2 regions of the Mesorhizobium sp. PL10 genome follow, and region 2 is predicted to be linked to the other one. Evidence: riboswitches for the same ligand, from Rfam matches in the RefSeq annotation. Region 2 holds a riboswitch; the other holds the start of a gene.
The links. A riboswitch is a leader RNA that binds a small molecule or an ion and turns the genes downstream of it on or off. The one in region 2 is predicted to bind cobalamin.
Positions count from the first base shown of each region.

Region 1: it holds a riboswitch for cobalamin, as region 2 does, so the genes downstream of both, ACWGTO_RS25575 (DUF1636 family protein) here and metE (5-methyltetrahydropteroyltriglutamate--homocysteine S-methyltransferase) in region 2, are expected to answer to the same signal.

Region 1 is NZ_JBSKBR010000019.1:60,538-64,733, reverse strand. Features, by position in the region: gene ACWGTO_RS25585 (cobaltochelatase subunit CobN) at 1-149, opposite strand, end outside; gene cobW (cobalamin biosynthesis protein CobW) at 169-1,206, opposite strand; gene ACWGTO_RS25575 (DUF1636 family protein) at 1,209-1,637, opposite strand; cobalamin riboswitch at 1,676-1,879, opposite strand; gene ACWGTO_RS25570 (winged helix-turn-helix domain-containing protein) at 1,909-3,108, opposite strand; gene ACWGTO_RS25565 (NADH-quinone oxidoreductase subunit A) at 3,443-3,808, shown strand; gene ACWGTO_RS25560 (NuoB/complex I 20 kDa subunit family protein) at 3,799-4,196, shown strand, end outside.
Region 2 is NZ_JBSKBR010000068.1:3,551-7,746, reverse strand. Features, by position in the region: gene metE (5-methyltetrahydropteroyltriglutamate--homocysteine S-methyltransferase) at 1-2,117, opposite strand, end outside; cobalamin riboswitch at 2,207-2,408, opposite strand; partial or broken gene ACWGTO_RS32240 (IS110 family transposase) at 2,531-2,728, opposite strand; partial or broken gene grpE (nucleotide exchange factor GrpE) at 2,848-3,279, opposite strand; gene ACWGTO_RS32230 (LysR family transcriptional regulator) at 3,349-3,957, shown strand.

The DNA.
Region 1 (4,196 bases), on a different contig from region 2:
CGGGCGGTATCGGCCTTCCATGCCGCAGCAAGGCCGGCGAGGTCGCTGTCGGTGAAGGACAGCGCCACGATATCCGCCGGCGTTTGCCTGAGATCAACTGGCTCGGCGAGATCGTCGAGCGAGGTGGATGTGGTCGTGAGTATATGCATCGCTGCCTGTGTTTTCGCGTCAGCCGGCCAGTATAGCCTCGATCGCCGGGCGGTTCAGCCCCTTCAGCCCGATGACAACGAGGCGCGAGCGGCGGTCGTCCTCGGCGGTCCAGGCGCGGTCATAGTAGTGGTTGACGCGCGGGCCGACGGCCTGCAGCAAAAGCCGCATCGGCTTGCCGCCGACATCGACGAAACCTTTGACGCGCAACACATTCTCTTCCTCGGCAACGGTGGCGACACGCTTTGCCAGGTCATCCGGATTGGCGATCGAGGGAATGTCGACAATGAAGGTGTCGAAATCGTCATGCTCGTGGTCGAAGGCGCCGTCATGATGCGACTTGCGGTTCTCGATGTCGTCCTCGACGCCGAGGCCGAGGCCGAGCAGCACCGAGGGGTCGACCTTGCCATGCGCGGTCGGCACGATTTTTACGGCACGGGCGGAGTGCTCATTGATGATGGCGTTGGCGCGGGTTGAACCGGCCGAGTCCATCAAATCGCTCTTCGACAGGATGATCAGGTCGGCGCAGGCGATCTGGTCCTCGAAGACTTCCTCGACCGGGTCGTCGTGATCGAGCGTCTCGTCAGCCACGCGCTGCGCCTGAAGCGCGTCCATGTCGTTGGCAACGCGGCCTTCGGCCAGCGCCGGGCCGTCGACCACGGCGATGACGCCATCGACGGTCACGCGGCTTTTCACCGTCGGCCATTGAAAGGCCTGGACCAGCGGCTTGGGCAGGGCCAGGCCCGATGTCTCGATCAGGATGTGGTCTACCTTCGGCGTCAACGCGAGGATCTGGTTGAGCGCCGGCACGAAATCGTCGGCGACGGTGCAACAGATGCAGCCATTGGCCAGTTCGACGATGTTTTCCTCGGGGCAGGTGTCGATGCCGCAGCCTTTCAGGATCTCGCCGTCGATGCCGATGTCGCCGAACTCGTTGACGATGATGGCAATGCGCTTGCCCCCCGCGTTTTCGAGGAGATGGCGGACCAGCGTCGTCTTGCCGGCGCCGAGGAAGCCGGTGACGACAGTGCAAGGAACACGGGAAACGGAAGCGTTCATGGTCAGTCCTTCAGCAGGTCGAGGGGTGGAATGCGGGCAACGAGGCCGCGCTTGAGGCTATCGGGCCGGCCGCGCCAGGGGATGAGGCCATCGGTGGAGGTGGCGAAGAGCTTTGCGCCGGTGACGAGGTCGGCACCACTGGCTGTGGTCAGATCGCCGAAGACATAGCTCCAGCAGCCATCGCGCAGGATGGCGGCGCTCAGTCGGCGCTTGCAATTGCCGAGGCATTCGACGGTGCGGACGCGGATGTCGTCATCGGATGCGGCGCGGCGCGTGTCGCCGGCCAGCAGTTCGCCGGCGCGGGGATGGGCGTCGGAGCCGGTCTCGTCGCGGCAGGAGGCGCAGACGACGACGGTGACGCCCGACAAGGCATCGCTATCGGCGGACGAAACATCCGCTGTGCCAGCCGAAAAACTGCTGTTCTGGTCCAAAACCGGGCTCCTTGCCCGGAAACCCGCCGGGCGATCGGATTATATAGTCGCAGACGGCAGGTCTCCTGGCTCGCGAGTCGTCGCCTTGGTTAGCCGCCTTCCCGGTGTTACCCAGTGGCTTTCGGCCCAGGCTCATCGCTTACAGTTGCGGGGACAGCCGCGGATTTGGGATTTTGTCCCGCACCGCATTCCCTCTTGGCCCTTGCCGTTGCGGGCAAGGGACCGTCTGGAGCGGATTTAGGCTTTTGCGGGCAGCGGTGTCAACGCACGGCTACGACACGGCGATGTCGGCCAGCGCCGGCCCCAGATCGCCGGCCGGCGCGATTTGCATGCTTTCCAGTTCAAGCCAGCCCTGCATCTGCTTCAATTCCTCGAAGAGCTGAGCGGCGGTGTCAGGCGGCGCGCCGCGCTCGGCGTAGGCGGCGTGGACACGCAGCACGCCTGCCGGACGATCGGCCTTGAGGTCGACGCGGGCGACGATGCGGTCGCCAAGGAGGAACGGCAGGACGTAGTAGCCATACTGCCGCTTGTCGGCCGGGGTGTAGATCTCGATCCGGTAGTGGAAATCGAACAGGCGCTCCGAGCGTGAGCGCTCGAAGACGACGGGGTCGAACGGCGCCAGCAGCGCGCGGGCCTCGATTTTTCGGGGGATGCGGGCGTCCCGGTGGAAGTAAGCCGGCTTGTCCCAGCCTTCGACGCGAACCGGCAGCAGTTCACCCAGCTCGACCAGTTCCTCCAGTCGGCCCTTCATGTCGGCCGGCGACAGGCGGAAATAGTCGCGCAGGTCGCCGGAGGTCGCGATGCCGTGGGCGCGGGCGGAAATGCGCAGCAATTCGCGATGTGCGTCCTCGGCGGCCGGCACCGGCAGATCGAGGATCGCCTGCGGCAGCACGCGCTCGGGCAGGTCGTAGAAGCGCTCAAAGCCACGGCGGTGCGCTGTGGTGATGCGGCCGGCCCAGAACAGCCATTCGAAGGCATGCTTGGCATGGCTCCAGCCCCACCAGCCGCCCGAGCCTTTTTGGCCTTCCAGGGCCGAAGCGGCGATCGGTCCGCGCTCGACGACCGCGCGATAGATCTCCTCGATATAGGCGGCGTGCTCGCGGCCCCATTTGGCCAGCCCCAGATACATTTCGTCGCCGCTCTCGGCTCGCTGCATGCGCCAGCGCATCAAAGGCCAGGTCTCGACCGGCAGGAAGGAGGCCTCATGCGCCCAGTATTCGAACACCGTGCGCTTGCGGGTGACGGCGGCATTGTCGAGCAGGGATAAGGGGTAGGACCCAAGGCGCGAATAGAGCGGCATATAGTGGGCGCGCACCACGGCGCTGACGGAATCGATCTGCAAGAGGCCGGTGCGCGAGAGCACGCGGGCGAGGTGGCGGCGGTCCGGTGTACCGCTCGGCCGCGGGTCGGTAAAACCCTGCGCGCCAAGGGCGATCCGCCTGGCCATGGCGAGCGATATTTTGTCCTTCATCAAGATACCTTTGCCCCTGGTCCTGTTGCCGTATTTTTAGCCGGTGATTCCGGCCATGCTAGCAGGCTTGTGGCGGGAGACATGTCAGGAGACAAAAGTGGAGTAGAAAGTGAAGGAAATCAAACAAGAGCGGATCGGACCAGTTTTTCCCGACCTGCCGTCCAGCACTGCGTTTTGAACAAGGTTTGACTTGCTTCGCCGAAAGCCCTGCGCTAACCCTCGCCGCGTTGCAGCATAGGCACCTAAAACGGTTCAGCGGTTAAACTGTCACGCTTCCGCATTAGGGTTGGTTGCTGTAATCAACGTGGATTGGCCGCCAAGGGAAAGCCGCAGCATGAACGCACTGCTCAGTTCGTACCTGCCCATCGTCCTCTTCATCGCCGTGGCGGCGGTCATTGGCCTGGTGCTTATCATAGCGCCGTTCCTGGTGGCCTACCGCAGTCCCGATCCCGAAAAGCTTTCCGCCTATGAGTGCGGCTTCAACTCGTTCGACGATGCCCGCATGAAGTTCGACATCCGCTTCTACCTGGTGTCGATCCTGTTCATCATCTTCGACCTGGAAGTGGCCTTCCTGTTTCCGTGGGCGGTGTCGTTTTCGAAGATCGGCATGCTCGGTTTCTGGTCGATGATGGTGTTTTTGGCGGTGCTGACCATCGGCTTTGCCTATGAATGGAAAAAAGGAGCGCTGGAATGGGATTGAACGACAGTTCCGGTACGCTCGTTGCGCCGAAGCCCAAAGGCCTGATCGACCCCAATACCGGTCGTCCGGTCGGTTCTGACGATCCGTTCTTCCTCGAGATCAACAATGAACTCGCCGACAAGGGCTTTCTGGTCACCTCGACCGAGGCGCTGATCACCTGGGCACGCAGCGGTTCGCTGATGTTCATGACCTTCGGTCTGGCGTGCTGCGCGGTCGAGATGATCCACACCTCGATGCCGCGCTACGATTCGGAGCGGTTCGGTGTTGCGCCGCGCGCGTCTCCGCGCCAGTCCGACATCATGATCGTCGCCGGCACGCTGACCAACAAGATGGCGCCGGCGCTGCGCAAGGTCTACGACCAGATGCCGGAGCCGCGCTACGTCATCTC
Region 2 (4,196 bases):
ATCTCGTTCGGATAATTGAAGTTTTTGAAGGCGTTGAGCAACTCCATCTGCGAGCGAGAGGTTTCGATGGAGATAACATCGGCATCCATTGCCGCGATCGCGTCAATAATGTCGTTGAATTCGGAGTAGCACATGTGCGTGTGGATCTGGGTCTCATCGTACACGCCCGTCGAAGCGAGCCGAAAGCATTCGATGGCCCATTCGAGATAATGCACCCGCTCGGACTTGCGTAGCGGCAAGCCCTCGCGCAGTGCGGCTTCGTCGATCTGAATCACCTTGGCGCCGGCGCTTTCGAGATCACCCACCTCGCCACGAAGGGCGAGCGCGATCTGACGGCAAACGACCGAGCGCGCGAGATCATCGCGGACAAAGGACCAGTTGAGAATCGTGACGGGGCCGGTGAGCATGCCCTTAACGGGTTTGTCTGTCAGCGATTGAGCGAACCGCCACCAGCGAACCGTCATAGGGTTGGGCCGCGATACGTCGCCGAAAATGATCGGCGGGCGCACACAGCGTGACCCGTAGCTCTGCACCCAGGCATTTTGGGTGAAGGCGAAGCCGGAAAGCTGCTCCCCGAAATACTGCACCATGTCGTTTCGTTCAAACTCGCCGTGCACCAGCACGTCCAGCCCGATCTCCTCCTGCCAACGGATTGCTGCTTCGATCTCCTTCCTCAGGAACGCCTCATAGTCGACATAGCTCAGTTCTCCCTTTGCATGGGCGGCACGCGCGTTGCGAATCTCGGGCGTTTGCGGGAAAGAGCCGATCGTGGTGGTCGGAAAGGGCGGCAGACAGAGCCGCTCGTCCTGAAGCCTAGAACGTTCAGAAAAACCGCTCTTCCTGCGCATCATGCTCTCGTCGACGAAGGCGAGGCGTCCTTCGACCAGCGGATCATGAATCTTCGGGGACGTCAGACGCGCGGCGGCTGCTTGGGTTGAAGACTCCAACTGTGCTGCAACCGCCTCCCGGCCTTCGGACAAGGCCCGGGCGATCGTGGTCAGTTCGTCCATCTTCTGCGCCGCGAATGCGAGCCACGACCTTACGTCCCGGTCCAGCGTGGTTTCCAGTTCAAGGTCGATCGGGACATGCAGAAGCGAGCACGAGGGCGCGATCTCCACTCGCTCGAGTGGCCAGCCGGCCACGACCGGTTTGATCCGGTCAAGCATGGGGCGCAGGTTCGCGCGCCAAACGTTGCGACCGTCGATCAGGCCAAGCGAAAGCACCAGGTCTTTTGGCGCAAGCCGGCCCACCGCCTCCAATTGTTCGGGAGCGCGTGCAAGGTCGAGATGCAGGCCCCCCACAGGAAGCGAAAGAGCGGTCTCGAGGTTGCCGTTCAGCCCGCCGAAATAGGTGGCGAGCATGATCTTTAGCTCCGGTGCCACTTTCGAAAGGCGCTCGTAGGCAAAATTGAACGCATCTTGCTCGTTTGGAATGAGATCGAGCACGAGTGCCGGCTCATCGATCTGCACCCAGTCGGCGCCCGCGAGTTTCAGTCGACGCAGCAGCAGCTCGTAAACCTGCAGCAGCCGCGGCAATAGCGAAACAGGGTTGAAGTCCCGGGTGGGTGACTTGGCGAGTTTGAGGAAGGTGACGGGCCCAAGGATGACCGGGCGAGTGTGAATGCCCAATGCTCTGGCATCAAGGAAGTGATCCAACGGCTTTGAGGAGGACAGGGCAAAGGCTTGATCGTCGGCGAGCTCCGGGACCATGTAGTGGTAGTTGGTGTCGAACCACTTGGTCATTTCCAGCGCTGTCACGGCTTGACCGGTTTGCCCGCCACCAGCAGCCTCTCCTTGGCTGCCACGAGCCATGGCAAAATAGGTGTCGAGCGAGATTTCTCCCACCCTCCAGCCATAGCGTGGCGGGACAGCGCCGACCATTGTTGCTGTGTCGAGCACATGATCGTAGAGTGAGAAGTCGTTGGACGGAATCTTTGTCACGCCGCGGTCGCGTTGTTCAATCCAGTTCGCGACACGCAGCGCCCGCGCCGTTTCGAGAAGGTCGGCTGCGGAAGATTTTCGCGACCAATAGGCCTCAAGCGCGCGCTTTAGCTCGCGACGGCGTCCGATGCGCGGCAGGCCAAGCGTGGCTACAGGAACTATGTGAGAGAGAGACATACCATACCCCGATGATTGGGGCGTGGACGCAAGGCAGACGTTGGCAAGCAGACGAGCCGGTTGCTACGCCCACCGAGACACCCCGCCTGTGGACCTTGTTCGCCGTGGCAGGTCTCCTGGCTCGCGGGTCAACACCTCAGCCCCTCTTCCCGAGGCTATTGACCTCCGTGACATGAGTGAGCTTGGCTCGCCGCTTACAGTTGCGGGGGCAGCGCCGGCATCTTCACCGGCTTCCCTCTTAGCTCTGTTGCGGCCGAACCGCATCAGAGAGCCATCGACTACTTACATTCCCCGGAGAGGACGTTGCTGTCAATCACATAAACAAATCTTTATATCGTGATCCCACTTGGTACGATAATTGCCGGGCGTCGGGTGATCGCGATCCTTTCGGCCGGTAGCCTGCTCAATTTCCTGCCCTTTGGGAGCCATTGCGACAATGGCCTGGCCTCGAGTCCAATGCGACTAAAAGACAATTCCAGTTCGTCGAAATAGCGGACCAGCGCCTCCGGCTCGCTGGCGATCTTGACCTCGCGCATGATCGCTCCGGTCGCGTCAACAATGCACACGCTGCTCTCTTCCAGAGAGACATCGATTCCCGCATAATGTTCCATGGCTGTTCCTCTCATGATGTTTGGAGCCGATCGCTCGGACTCCGTTTCAACACCATCATTCTGAGGGACAGCCACCCAACCTGGCTATGCTCGCGAAGGCCGGCCCATTACGGCATCTAGTTGGGATCAAACTTCTTGCCTTCTGGCGCCGGTTTCTTGACCCAGTGCCGTTCCAGCGCCGACAGCATTGTGCGTTCGGTCAGGTCGACGCCTTCGATCAGCGCCTTGAAGCCGGCATCGCCCGACGCCTTGGCCTCGGCGGGAATGGCGTCGAGCGCGCGGCGCAGATTGTCCGACACCGACAGCATGTCGCGGGCGAAATTGGCGACCGCATAAGTGCGCGCATCGTGCACGTCGCGCGCGGTGCGACGGCGCAGGTTTTCCATCTCGGCGGCGACGCGCAGCGTGCGGTCCTTCAACTCTTCGTTTGCCTTCAGTAGCCGCGCAACCGCTTCGTAGTCGCCATCGAGGCTGCCTTCCTTGCATTCGGCATTGGCCCCGGCCGTCTCGGCTTCATCGGGCGCGCTTTGGTCTTTTGATTGGTCGCTCATCGACATTTCCCGTGCTCTCGAATGGTATGGATTTTATGCCCGATATCGAGGTTTGGCGGCCGAAAATCAATGGCAGGCATACTGAAAGCCCCTGTCGCATCGAGCACGTATGACGAAGAGCTTTCGATTCCTCCCATTGAACGGCCACTTGGCTTAGACATCGTTGAAGAGGTGGCCAAGCGCAGATTTGAACGCCGCTGCGGCGGTTTCCGCTGGGTAGCGCTGATTGGTTGGGAGCCCGGCTACAGGCTGCTGCGCTATCCAGCCATCGCCGGATTTGTCGCGATGAACCTCCAATTTTCCGCGCTCAGCCGGCGCGTAAAAGATCTCGAATTGAGACTGGGCGTGACTTTGTTCCACCGCTATCCGGGCGGGGTCAGGGTGACGGCCGCCGGCGACTGTTTCCTGGCCAAAATACGACGTATTCTGAAAGATCTCGACGACACGCTTCAGGGGCTTGAATCAGCGGGCCACGGCGATAGCCACTCGCGTTTCTACGCAAGCATCATCCCGAGCTCTAATCTGATGCTCCATTACCGTTCCGCGCGCGAAACGGCGGCCCCAAGCGAACGCTTGATCCTCGGTCATGAACGGAGACAACATGGGCGCAGCTACATCTGGCCGGATCTGCTTGCGGCCGGCTTGACGGTCGAAAAGTTTGTGGCGTCCAGACTATAGGATCCATGTCTCAGGATCATTCATGGAGACGGTGAACCGAGCGGCGGCTGCACGATGCCGCGACTTTAGCTCACCGATCTTTGGGCGCGGCGCCGACCGGCCATCATTGACGACGTCTCGCCTGAGCTCGCGAGGCAGGCCTTTGCTGCCGCGCACAGAGGAAGGACTAGTGACAGCATCCCACCCAACCACGATGGTAGCGACGCATACGCCCAGACTTCTATCGCCTTTACGGCGTG